One region of the Blautia sp. CAG:237 genome, then DNA from elsewhere that is predicted to be linked to it. Evidence: a T-box and tRNA genes for the amino acid it is inferred to sense, from the RefSeq annotation. Region 1 holds a T-box; the other holds one or more tRNA genes.
The links. A T-box is a leader RNA that pairs with one kind of tRNA and senses whether it is charged. The one in region 1 lies ahead of proS (proline--tRNA ligase), so its partner is inferred to be a tRNA-Pro.

Region 1 (5,220 bases):
ATGTGATCTATTCAGAAGCTTTCTATACACCAAGGATGGGTCAGGCAATCATGAACCGGCTTCTCAAGGCGGCCGGACACAAAATTATCAAGACACAGGAGGAAGAGAAATGATAGCATTAGGATGTGACCATGGCGGTTACGAACTGAAACAGGAGATCATCAAATATCTGGAGGAGCATAATCTGGAATATACAGATTTCGGATGTGACAGTCTGGAATCTACAGATTATCCAATCTATGCAAAGCGAGTGGCAATCGCTGTCCAGAGTGGTGACTGTGATAAGGGAATCCTTATCTGTGGAACCGGAATCGGTATTTCCATCACAGCAAATAAATTCAAGGGAATCCGTGCAGCACTGTGTTCTGACTGCTTCAGTGCAGAGGCAACAAGACTTCACAATAATGCAAACATCCTTGCAATGGGTGGAAGAGTTGTAGGCCCGGGACTTGCGGTCAAGATCGTAGATACTTTCCTGAACACTCCGTTTTCTGAGGAGGAACGTCATATCCGCAGGATCAAACAGATGGAAGAAGATACAGATATCGTGGATGTGAATCCGGAAGTATAAATCGCAATCATAAAATATACAAAAAATTACTGCCGGCTTTCTGGAATATCAGGAAGCCGGTAAAATTTGGCTATTGTCAGCAATAACAAAATTTGCGGGGGAGGTTTTTACAGAAGATGTATAATCAAAAAAGAAAAGGCTATATTTCCTGGGATGAATATTTTATGGGTGTGGCAATGCTTTCAGGCATGCGGTCGAAGGATCCAAATTCTCAGGTGGGGGCCTGCATCGTAAGTGAGGATAACAAGATTCTTTCAATGGGTTATAATGGATTTCCGAAGGGCTGTTCTGATGATGAGTTTCCGTGGGCAAGGGAAGGTGAACCACTGGATACGAAGTATCTGTATGTTACGCACAGCGAATTGAATGCGATTCTGAATTACAGAGGCGGAAGCCTGGAAGGGGCGAAACTTTACGTTTCCCTGTTCCCGTGTAATGAATGTGCCAAGGCAATCATTCAGTCCGGTATCAAGACGATCGTTTATGACTGTGACAAATACGAGAATACACCATCTGTGATCGCGTCCAAGCGAATGCTGGATGCGGCAGGAGTACGTTACTATAAATACAAACGGACAGGCAGAGAGATCAATCTGACTGTCTGAACAGGAGAAAATTTTGAAAGAAGAAAAAGAGAGCATACAGGCTAAGTCCGGAAGCAGAACTTCCCTGCCCGGATATATTATAAGTGTTTTACTGCTGGTGGCATCACCGGTAGTTATGTTTTGTGCTGTGCAGATGATCACCTGGCTGAGCGGTCAGAAACAACTGGGACATATAATGTTCAGAAATGTTGTAAAATCACTGACAGAAATTCCGGTAGATTATGTCATAAAAAATATGTGGATCTATATAGCAGTGCTTTTTGTACTGATCCTCATCTTTCGGAAGATTCGATGGGCAGTACTGGTATATGGAGTACTGCTGACTGTAATTACACTGGTAAATTATTATGTCGTTATGTTCCGTGGGCAGGCATTTATGCTGCTGGACGTTCTGGGAATGGGAACAGCAGCGGATGTAATGGGAAATTACAGTTTCACGGTACCGCGGCATCTCAAAATAATACTGTTTTTTGAGGCGGCATTCCTTATCTTCCAGTTTGTATTCCAGAAACTGGAACTTGGAAAAAAGAGCAGGAAAAATCTGATCTGCCGTATGGGAAGTCTGGTAATACTTTTTATTGTAGCAGTGCAGGCACTTCCACTTCTCAAGAATGCACAGGGAGTTAATCTCTGGAATGTTAACAAAGACTATACTCAGAAAGGGTATTTATACACACTTTTACTTGAGGCGCGGTACATCAGTGTTGAAAAGCCAGATGGTTATTCACAGCAGAAAGTAGATGAAATCCTGGCAGAAAATGAGAAAGAAACTTCCGAAGAGAAGAAAACAGCTGCAGGAAACCAGACTGTTCCGCAGAATATTATCATGATCATGAATGAAAGTCTTGCGGATTTTGAAAGTACAGGTGACCTTCAGACGGATACAGAAATTCTGCCATTTATTCACAGCCTGAATAAGAATGTGACGTATGGTAAGCTGCATGTACCGACATTTGGAGGTGGAACAGCGAGATCCGAATATGAGGCTCTGACAGGAAACAGTATTCAGTTTTTCCCAGCAGCCTGCCAGCCATATGAACTTTATGTCAGGGATCCGGAGTATGGCCTGGCAGATATCCTGGGGTCACAGGACTATGAACCTGTAGCAATGCATCCGAACAATGCATCCAACTGGAATCGCTCTAAGGTGTATGTGAGAATGGGATTTGATGAATTCCTGAGTATAGAGAACTGGGGCGATGAATTTTGTGACAGAGTCCGTAAACATTATTACAGTGATGCGACTGTCTATGACAAAATAATTAAGATGTATGAGGATAAAGAAGAGGATCAGAAGCTTTTTACATTCTGTGTGACGATGCAGAACCATGGCGGTTATGATGAAACTACAAATGGAGAAGACTATGAACCGGATGTCAAATTAAATTATGATGAAGAATATCCGTATGCAGAAACCTATCTGTCACTTGCAAGACAGTCGGATCTCGCGTTTAAGGATCTTCTCACATATTTTGAAAAAGTTGACGAACCAACAATGATCGTCATATTCGGAGATCACTGGCCGCAGCTTGAGGATGGCTTTTTTGAACAGCTCCTTGGCAAAAAGAAAAGCAGTCTGGAAACTATAGAATCTCAGATAACTTACACTACACCATATATCATATGGACAAATTACCCGTCTGAGACAAAAGAAGAGGATATCAGCTGCAATTACCTCGGATCCAGCATGCTCGAAAAAGCGGGTGTTCAGCTTACGGAATATGAACAGTTCCTTGCCAATCTGAAAGAGGAACTTCCGATCATCGGAGTGGGTGCAGTGTGTGATAAAGACGGAAACTGGTATACTATGGACGATCTTCCGGAGAAATACCAGACCCTTCTGAACGAATATCAGATTCTGCAGTATAATAACCAGTTTGAGAAAAAACAGATCAGAGAGAGTGCTTTTACAGTTGAGTGAGGTAAAATCACTCTTGACATCACCAGATATTTCGAATAGAATAAATATCAAATATGCAGAAGTTTTCTGGCATAAATAAGATAACGGCGATGAAGAGAATAGTACATGAGGAGCAATCTCAGAGAGGAATCCATATGGTGTGAGGATTCTGTGCGCGAATCGTGGAACCGGCCTCGGAGCTCTGTACAAGTGAAGTGCAGCGTAGATCCAGCGTTAAGGGAGCTTGAGAGAGCAATTTTTTTCTGGCATACAGGAGTTGCTAATTAGGGTGGTACCGCCGAAGTCCTTCGGTCCCTTTACCGGGATCAGAGGACTTTTTTTATATACAGAAGCCTCTGATCTGATATAAAATCATTTACAGAAAAGGAGAAAATCATGGCAAAGAAATTAGTAGAAGCTATCACTTCCATGGAAGAAGATTTCGCACAGTGGTATACTGACGTTGTAAAAAAAGCAGAGCTGTGCGGTTACACAAGCGTAAAAGGATGCATGGCGATCAAACCGGCAGGTTATGCGATCTGGGAAAACATCCAGCACGAACTTGACCGTAGATTCAAAGAGACAGGTGTACAGAACGTATACATGCCGATGTTCATTCCGGAATCTCTTCTTCAGAAAGAGAAAGACCACGTAGAGGGTTTTGCACCGGAAGTAGCATGGGTAACACACGGTGGACTGAACGAACTTCAGGAGCGTCTCTGTGTACGTCCGACTTCTGAGACTCTGTTCTGTGATTTCTATCAGAAAGATATCCAGTCTCACAGAGATCTGCCGAAGGTATACAACCAGTGGTGCTCTGTAGTCCGCTGGGAGAAGACAACACGTCCGTTCCTTCGCTCCAGAGAGTTCTTATGGCAGGAAGGTCATACTGCACACGCAACAGCAGAGGAAGCAGAGGAGAGAACGATCCAGATGCTGAACCTGTACGCTGATTTCTGCGAAGAAGTTCTGGCTATCCCGGTCATCAAAGGTCAGAAGACAGACAAAGAAAAATTCGCAGGTGCAGTAGCTACCTACACAATTGAGTCCCTGATGCATGACGGTAAAGCACTTCAGTCCGGTACAAGCCACAACTTCGGTGACGGATTCGCCAGAGCATTCGGCATTCAGTACACAGACAAGGACAATACACTGAAATACGTACACCAGACATCCTGGGGTATGACAACACGTATGATCGGTGCGATCATCATGGTTCACGGTGACAACAGCGGACTTGTCCTGCCTCCGAGAATCGCTCCGACTCAGGCAGTCATCATTCCGATCCAGCAGCGCAAAGAAGGCGTTCTTGAGAAAGCAGATGAACTGTCTGCAGCACTCAAGGCAGCTGGCATCCGTGTCAAAGTAGACGACACCGACAGAAGCCCGGGATTCAAATTCGCAGAGCAGGAAATGAGAGGAATTCCGGTTCGTATCGAATGTGGACCGAAGGATATCGAGAACGGACAGGCTGTTATCTGCCGTCGTGATACAAGAGAGAAATATGTCGTTTCCTTTGAAGAACTTGCGTCCAAAGTTCAGGAAGTTCTTGATCTTATGCAGAAGGAAATGCTGGAGCGCGCACGTGCACACCGCGATGCTCACACTTATGTTGCAACAAACTACGAAGAATTCAAAGACACCATCAACAACAAACCGGGCTTTGTCAAAGCTATGTGGTGTGGAAACCGCGAGTGCGAGGACAAGATCAAAGAAGATGTTCAGGCAACATCCAGATGTATGCCGTTTGAACAGGAGCATCTGAGCGATGTCTGCGTATGCTGTGGAAAACCGGCGAAGAAGATGGTTTACTGGGGAAGAGCATACTAATATGAAATTAACGATTCCATCCGATGCAGAAGAAATTCTGCGGGTTTTAAATGAAAATGGTCATGAGGCTTATGTAGTCGGAGGCTGTGTCCGGGATTCTATTCTGGGACGCTGCCCCAACGACTGGGATATCACCACTTCTGCCTCTCCATATCAGGTCAAGGAATTATTTCCACGCACGATAGATACCGGGCTCCAGCACGGTACTGTCACGGTAATGATGGATAAGGAAGGTTATGAGGTGACAACTTACCGTGTGGACGGTGAATATGAAGATGGCCGTCATCCGAAGCAGGTGACGTTTACTTCCAGTC
Region 2 (5,220 bases), on a different contig from region 1:
AGAAATCAGATCTATACAAACCATCCCCAGTCCCAACCAACAATCTGCGTGTCCACAGGACACCCTACCCCATACAAAACCCAAGACTCAGGGAGCCACAGCGCAACCCAGAATCCCATTCATACGAAAATCTCCCGACCTGAAACACCAGGAGAATTTTTCAAAGGGCACCCCACACGACAAAATTTCCGTCCAACACCCAGCCCAGGGGTTGTCAGGGGACGGGCGACGTCCCTTGACGGTCTTCTTACGCCACCCAGGCGAAAAATCCCCCGGACAAAAGGCAAAAAATAAAAAAAGTAGAAACAAATATTTACCTAACTTTATAAAAAGTTTCGTTGACCAGAAATATAATTCCTGTTAAAATTAAGAACATAAAGTACTATAAACAAGGAGTTGATACAGAAAAAACTTCATCTGCACAGAGGACAAAAATTTTCTGAAACAAAAACCCAAAATTAAAAATACATTCCGATAATACTCTAAAAAAATACATTTCAAGCTGATAAAAAATTACATAAAACACACTGCAAAATTATTTTATCATTACGAATGGAGGACGTTATCGAAATGGGAACCACTGGTATAGCTCCAGATAATGAACTGGAACAGCGCTACATAAGATACAAAGACGTAATAAAAGAACTTACGATCATGAATGATATCTTCATGCGAAATGTACTGAAGAAACGCGAATGTGCAGAATATATTCTGCGTATCATAATGGAAATGAAGGACCTGCAGGTTGTGGATCACATTGTCCAGAAGGATTACAAGAATCTACAGGGCAGATCAGCAATTCTTGACTGCGTGGCAAAGGACGATAAAGATAAGAGATATAATGTAGAAATCCAGCAGGAATCAGAAGGCGCATCGCCGAAAAGAGCACGCTATCACAGCGGCCTGCTGGATATGAACACATTAAATCCGGGTCAGGATTATGAGGAGCTGCCGGAGAGTTACGTGATCTTTATCACACGAGATGACGTACCAGGAAAAGGTCTGCCGATTTATCATGCAGATCGGGTCATCGAAGAAACGGGAGATATGTTTGGAGATGGCGCACATATCATATATGTAAACTCCTCAATTCAGAACGAGGACACAGACCTGGGACGATTAATGCATGATCTGCATTGCAAGAACGCAGATGAAATGTATAGTGAAATCTTGTCAAAACGAGTATCAGAATTAAAAGAGACAGAAGGAGAGACGGGTAGTATGTGCGAAGCATTAGAAGAATTGATGAAAGAAATGCGTCAGGAGTGCGAAATAAACGAACGCAGAAAAACGGCAAAAGCTCTTTTTCAGAGGGGAATGTCAATAAAAGAAATCGCCGAAGTCATCAGCGAAAAAGAAGCCACCGTAGAGAGTTGGTTGGAGGCTGCCGGGCGGTGAGGAAGAAAATGTAGAAAGCTGGCTGGAGGCTGTCGGGCAGTAATGAAGAGAGCGTAGAAAGTCAGCAGCAGGTTGCCAGGTGGTAATATAAGTTGACTTTAACTAACCACATGTGTTAGCTTCATAGAAGGTGAGTTAGCGTAAAGTAACCATCCCGGCACCCACCCAGGCCGATGATACCGAAATAGCAAGGTTGCATCGATTTATGTACTTATTCTATTTCTCGATGCCTATTATGCCCGATATGTAAAGTTTACGTCATCGATTTATACGCTTGCGTGGCGTGCTGCATTATGTGGAACAGTACTGCAATCATTTTATTGCGTTTAAACTGCTGGCGATCACCCGGCAGCAGGGGTGTTTGCACTGGCGGCATATCTGGTTGTGGGCGTTGTGATCCCGCTCTGGAATGGCAGAAGAGGCGGCGGCAGCGGTATGAAATTCCGTACGGAATTTGGCAAACTGAACAGTTTTGTGCTGGATTCTCTGCGTGGTCTGGACGAGACGATCCAGTACCAGCAGGGCGCGAAACGTGCGGATGAGATGCAGGAGAGGTCTGACGGACTGGCGGGGATGCAGAAGAAGTTGAGCGAGATGGAAGGAAGCCAGAGATCAGTGACGAATCTGGTGATCCTGATCGCGTCTTTCGGAATGCTGTTTTTGACGCTGAATCTGTATGGACAGGGCAGTATCGGATATGACGGAGTGCTGACCTGCACGATCGCCATGATGGGCTCCTTCGGCCCGGTTGTGGCACTGTCAAGCCTTTCCAATAATCTCAACCAGACGCTTGCAAGCGGGGAGAGAGTGCTGTCGATCCTTGAGGAGAAACCGCAGGTAGAGGAAGTTGAGGGCGAGTGGATGCCTGGTGCACAGGCGTGCAGGAATGTGACTGCTGATGTGCAGAGTGGTGCAGGGCAGAGGAAGTCTGCTTTGGTAGTGGATGGTTTAAAACGGGATGCTGCCAGTGCATCTGATGGAGTGGGAGTGTCTGCGAAGCAGGATGTTGGTAATGGTGCTGCAGGATGGACATTTTCTGGCGCAGATGCGGAGCATGTGACGTTTGCATATGATAATGAAGTGATTCTGGACAATTACTCACTGGATATTCCGGCAGGAAAGATCCTGGGGATCCACGGGGCGAGCGGTTCTGGTAAATCCACACTTCTCAAGCTGTTGATGCGTTTCTGGGATGTGAATTCCGGCGCGCTCCACGTAGACGGCGAAGACGTGCGAAAGATTCCTACAAAGCATCTCCGCGACATGGAAAGCTACGTGACACAGGAGACCCACCTGTTCCATGATTCCATAGCCAACAACATCGCAATCGGCAAGCCGGGCGCGACGCGCGAGGAGATCATGGAAGCCGCCCGCAAAGCGTCCATCCACGACTTCATCATGCGCCTTCCCAAAGGCTACGACACAGAAGCAGGCGAACTCGGAGACACCCTCTCTGGTGGCGAAAAACAGCGAATCGGCATCGCCCGCGCTTTCCTTCATGACAGTCCATTCCTTCTCATGGACGAACCGACCTCAAACCTCGATTCCCTGAACGAAGGCATCATCCTCAAATCCCTCAGAGAATCCGCAGAAGAGAAGACGGTGGTTCTTGTACCACACAGGAAATCCACTATGAATGTGGCAGATGTGGTATTTGAGATGAAAGATTTCGCCCCAATATAACGCTATCTCCGGCGCTCCTATCGCCGAAGAAATAATATCCCCGCCCCGCGGAGCCTCACCCCGCGGGCGGGGATATATTATTAGAGGAAGTAACGGGCAAAATGCCTCATTTTATAGGAGATCTTGACGACTGCCGCGATAATTTGCGAAACTCTCAAAGCATGTTTCTTGTAGTTCGAATAATACAAACAAAACACACGATACAATCACTTATATTCCAACAGAAAATTTTTTTAAATTTTTTCAAAAAACCTGTTGACAATTCCGATACCCTATAATATAATATGTCTTGCGTTGAACGACATAACAAATTTAAACAACGAAATAACGAAGTGTGGCTCAGTTTGGTAGAGCGCTGCGTTCGGGACGCAGAGGTCGCAGGTTCAAATCCTGTCACTTCGACTAACGATGAAGGAATTCCTTATTTTAAGGAGTTCCTTTTTACGTTGTCATAGAAAAACAAAAAATTCTCTCTCAAATCTTTATGTCGAAATTTGCGATGACAACAATATTCCGATCTTTGCGATGACAGCCAATACCTTTGCAAGCGACCGCAAAAACTGCCGCGATGCGGGAATGAACGGATATATCCCGAAACCTGTCAGCATCAAGGACATTACGGATACTTTGAACGGAAGTATACATCAGTTATAATTTTACAGAAATCATGAGGGACGAGCGATCGTCCCTTTTGTGAAGAAAAGAGGAAAAAATGGTTACAGACCTGACAAAGGGACATCCGGATAAAACGTTATGGCGTTTTTTGCTTCCGATGATGTTCAGTGTGGCTTTTCAACAGATATACAATATTGCGGACAGTATGATCGCGGGAAAATTTGCGGGAGAGGATGCGCTGGCTGCGGTTGGGGCGTCTTACCCGATCACTGTTATTTTTATGGCATTTGCTGTGGGAATGAACCTTGGGGCATCTGTGATCGTATCAAGACTGTTTGGAGCGGGTGACCGCAAGGGTGTGAAGCGTGCTGTCACGACGGCTTTTGCCTCATCACTGAGCCTTGCTGTGATTCTGACAGTGTATGGATATTTTTTCTGCCGCAATATGATGGAATGGATCCACACGCCACAGAATATCATGCAGGACGGTGTGCTATATCTTAAGATTTATGTGTTTGGACTGATCTTTCTGATGCTGTACAATGTCTGTACGGGGATTTTTACTGCACTTGGTGATTCCAGGACGCCGCTGTGGTTTCTGCTTGGATCATCGGCAGGAAATATTGTCCTGGATCTTCTGTTTGTGGCGAAACTTCACTGGGGCGTAGCCGGTGTTGCATGGGCGACATTTATTGCACAGGGGATTTCGGCGGTGCTGGCGCTTGTTACATTGCTGGTGAGACTGCAGAAGTTTGCAGGAAAGGAAAGAGTGCCGCTGTTTGACAGGAAACTTTTTGTACAGATCCTTGCAATTGCGGTACCGAGTATTCTGCAGCAGAGTGTTTTGAGCGTGGGTAACCTTTTTGTCCAGGATATTGTAAACAGATATGGGTCAGCAGTCGTTGCAGGATATTCCGGGGCGATCAAACTGAATACATTTGCGATCAATATTTTTATGACGCTTGGTTCCTGCCTTTCGAGTTATACGGCACAGAACATTGGCGCAGGAAAACAGGAGAGGATTCCGATGGGATTTCGGACAGGGCTGAAACTTTCGGAGCTGACAGCACTTCCGTTTGTAGTCCTTTATTTCGGACTCGGCCAGCAGATGATGGGACTTTTCCTGAATGCAGAAAGCTCAGCGGCGATCCATGCGGGTGTGATGTTTCTTCGGATCGTCTCGCCGTGGTATTTCATGATCGTGGTGAAACTTATGACAGATGGGATCATCCGTGGTTCCGGGGCAATGATCTACTTTGTCATCGCGACGATTCCGGACCTGATTCTTCGAATCGGATTTGCACTGATGCTTTCGCCCAGATTTGGAAGTACGGGAATCTGGATGGCGTGGCCGTTCGGGTGGATCGCAGCAACTGTATTGACGATTATTTTCTATCGGAAAGTAAAAAATGGATATGGAATGAGAAATGCCGCTGGTCAGAAATGACTGGCGGTGTTTTTTTGTTTGTGTATTGAGAAATTGTCGGTAGTGTTTCCGGGGATTCTATGGTGGGTCTGAGTGGG

Region 2: it encodes a tRNA-Pro, which carries the amino acid that the T-box ahead of proS (proline--tRNA ligase) is inferred to sense. The anticodon was not compared.

What each region holds. Positions count from the first base shown of each region.
Region 1 covers NZ_FR886743.1:19,505-24,724, reverse strand. The annotation lists gene QZL69_RS08560 (L-threonylcarbamoyladenylate synthase) at 1-113, shown strand, start outside; gene rpiB (ribose 5-phosphate isomerase B) at 110-571, shown strand; gene QZL69_RS08550 (deoxycytidylate deaminase) at 688-1,176, shown strand; gene QZL69_RS08545 (LTA synthase family protein) at 1,190-3,097, shown strand; T-box leader at 3,178-3,396, shown strand; gene proS (proline--tRNA ligase) at 3,473-4,906, shown strand; gene QZL69_RS08535 (CCA tRNA nucleotidyltransferase) at 4,908-5,220, shown strand, end outside.
Region 2 covers NZ_FR886711.1:74,998-80,217, forward strand. The annotation lists gene QZL69_RS04385 (PD-(D/E)XK nuclease family transposase) at 571-1,398, shown strand; gene QZL69_RS04390 (amino acid ABC transporter ATP-binding/permease protein) at 1,756-3,081, shown strand; tRNA gene QZL69_RS04395 (tRNA-Pro) at 3,410-3,483, shown strand; gene QZL69_RS04400 (MATE family efflux transporter) at 3,794-5,143, shown strand.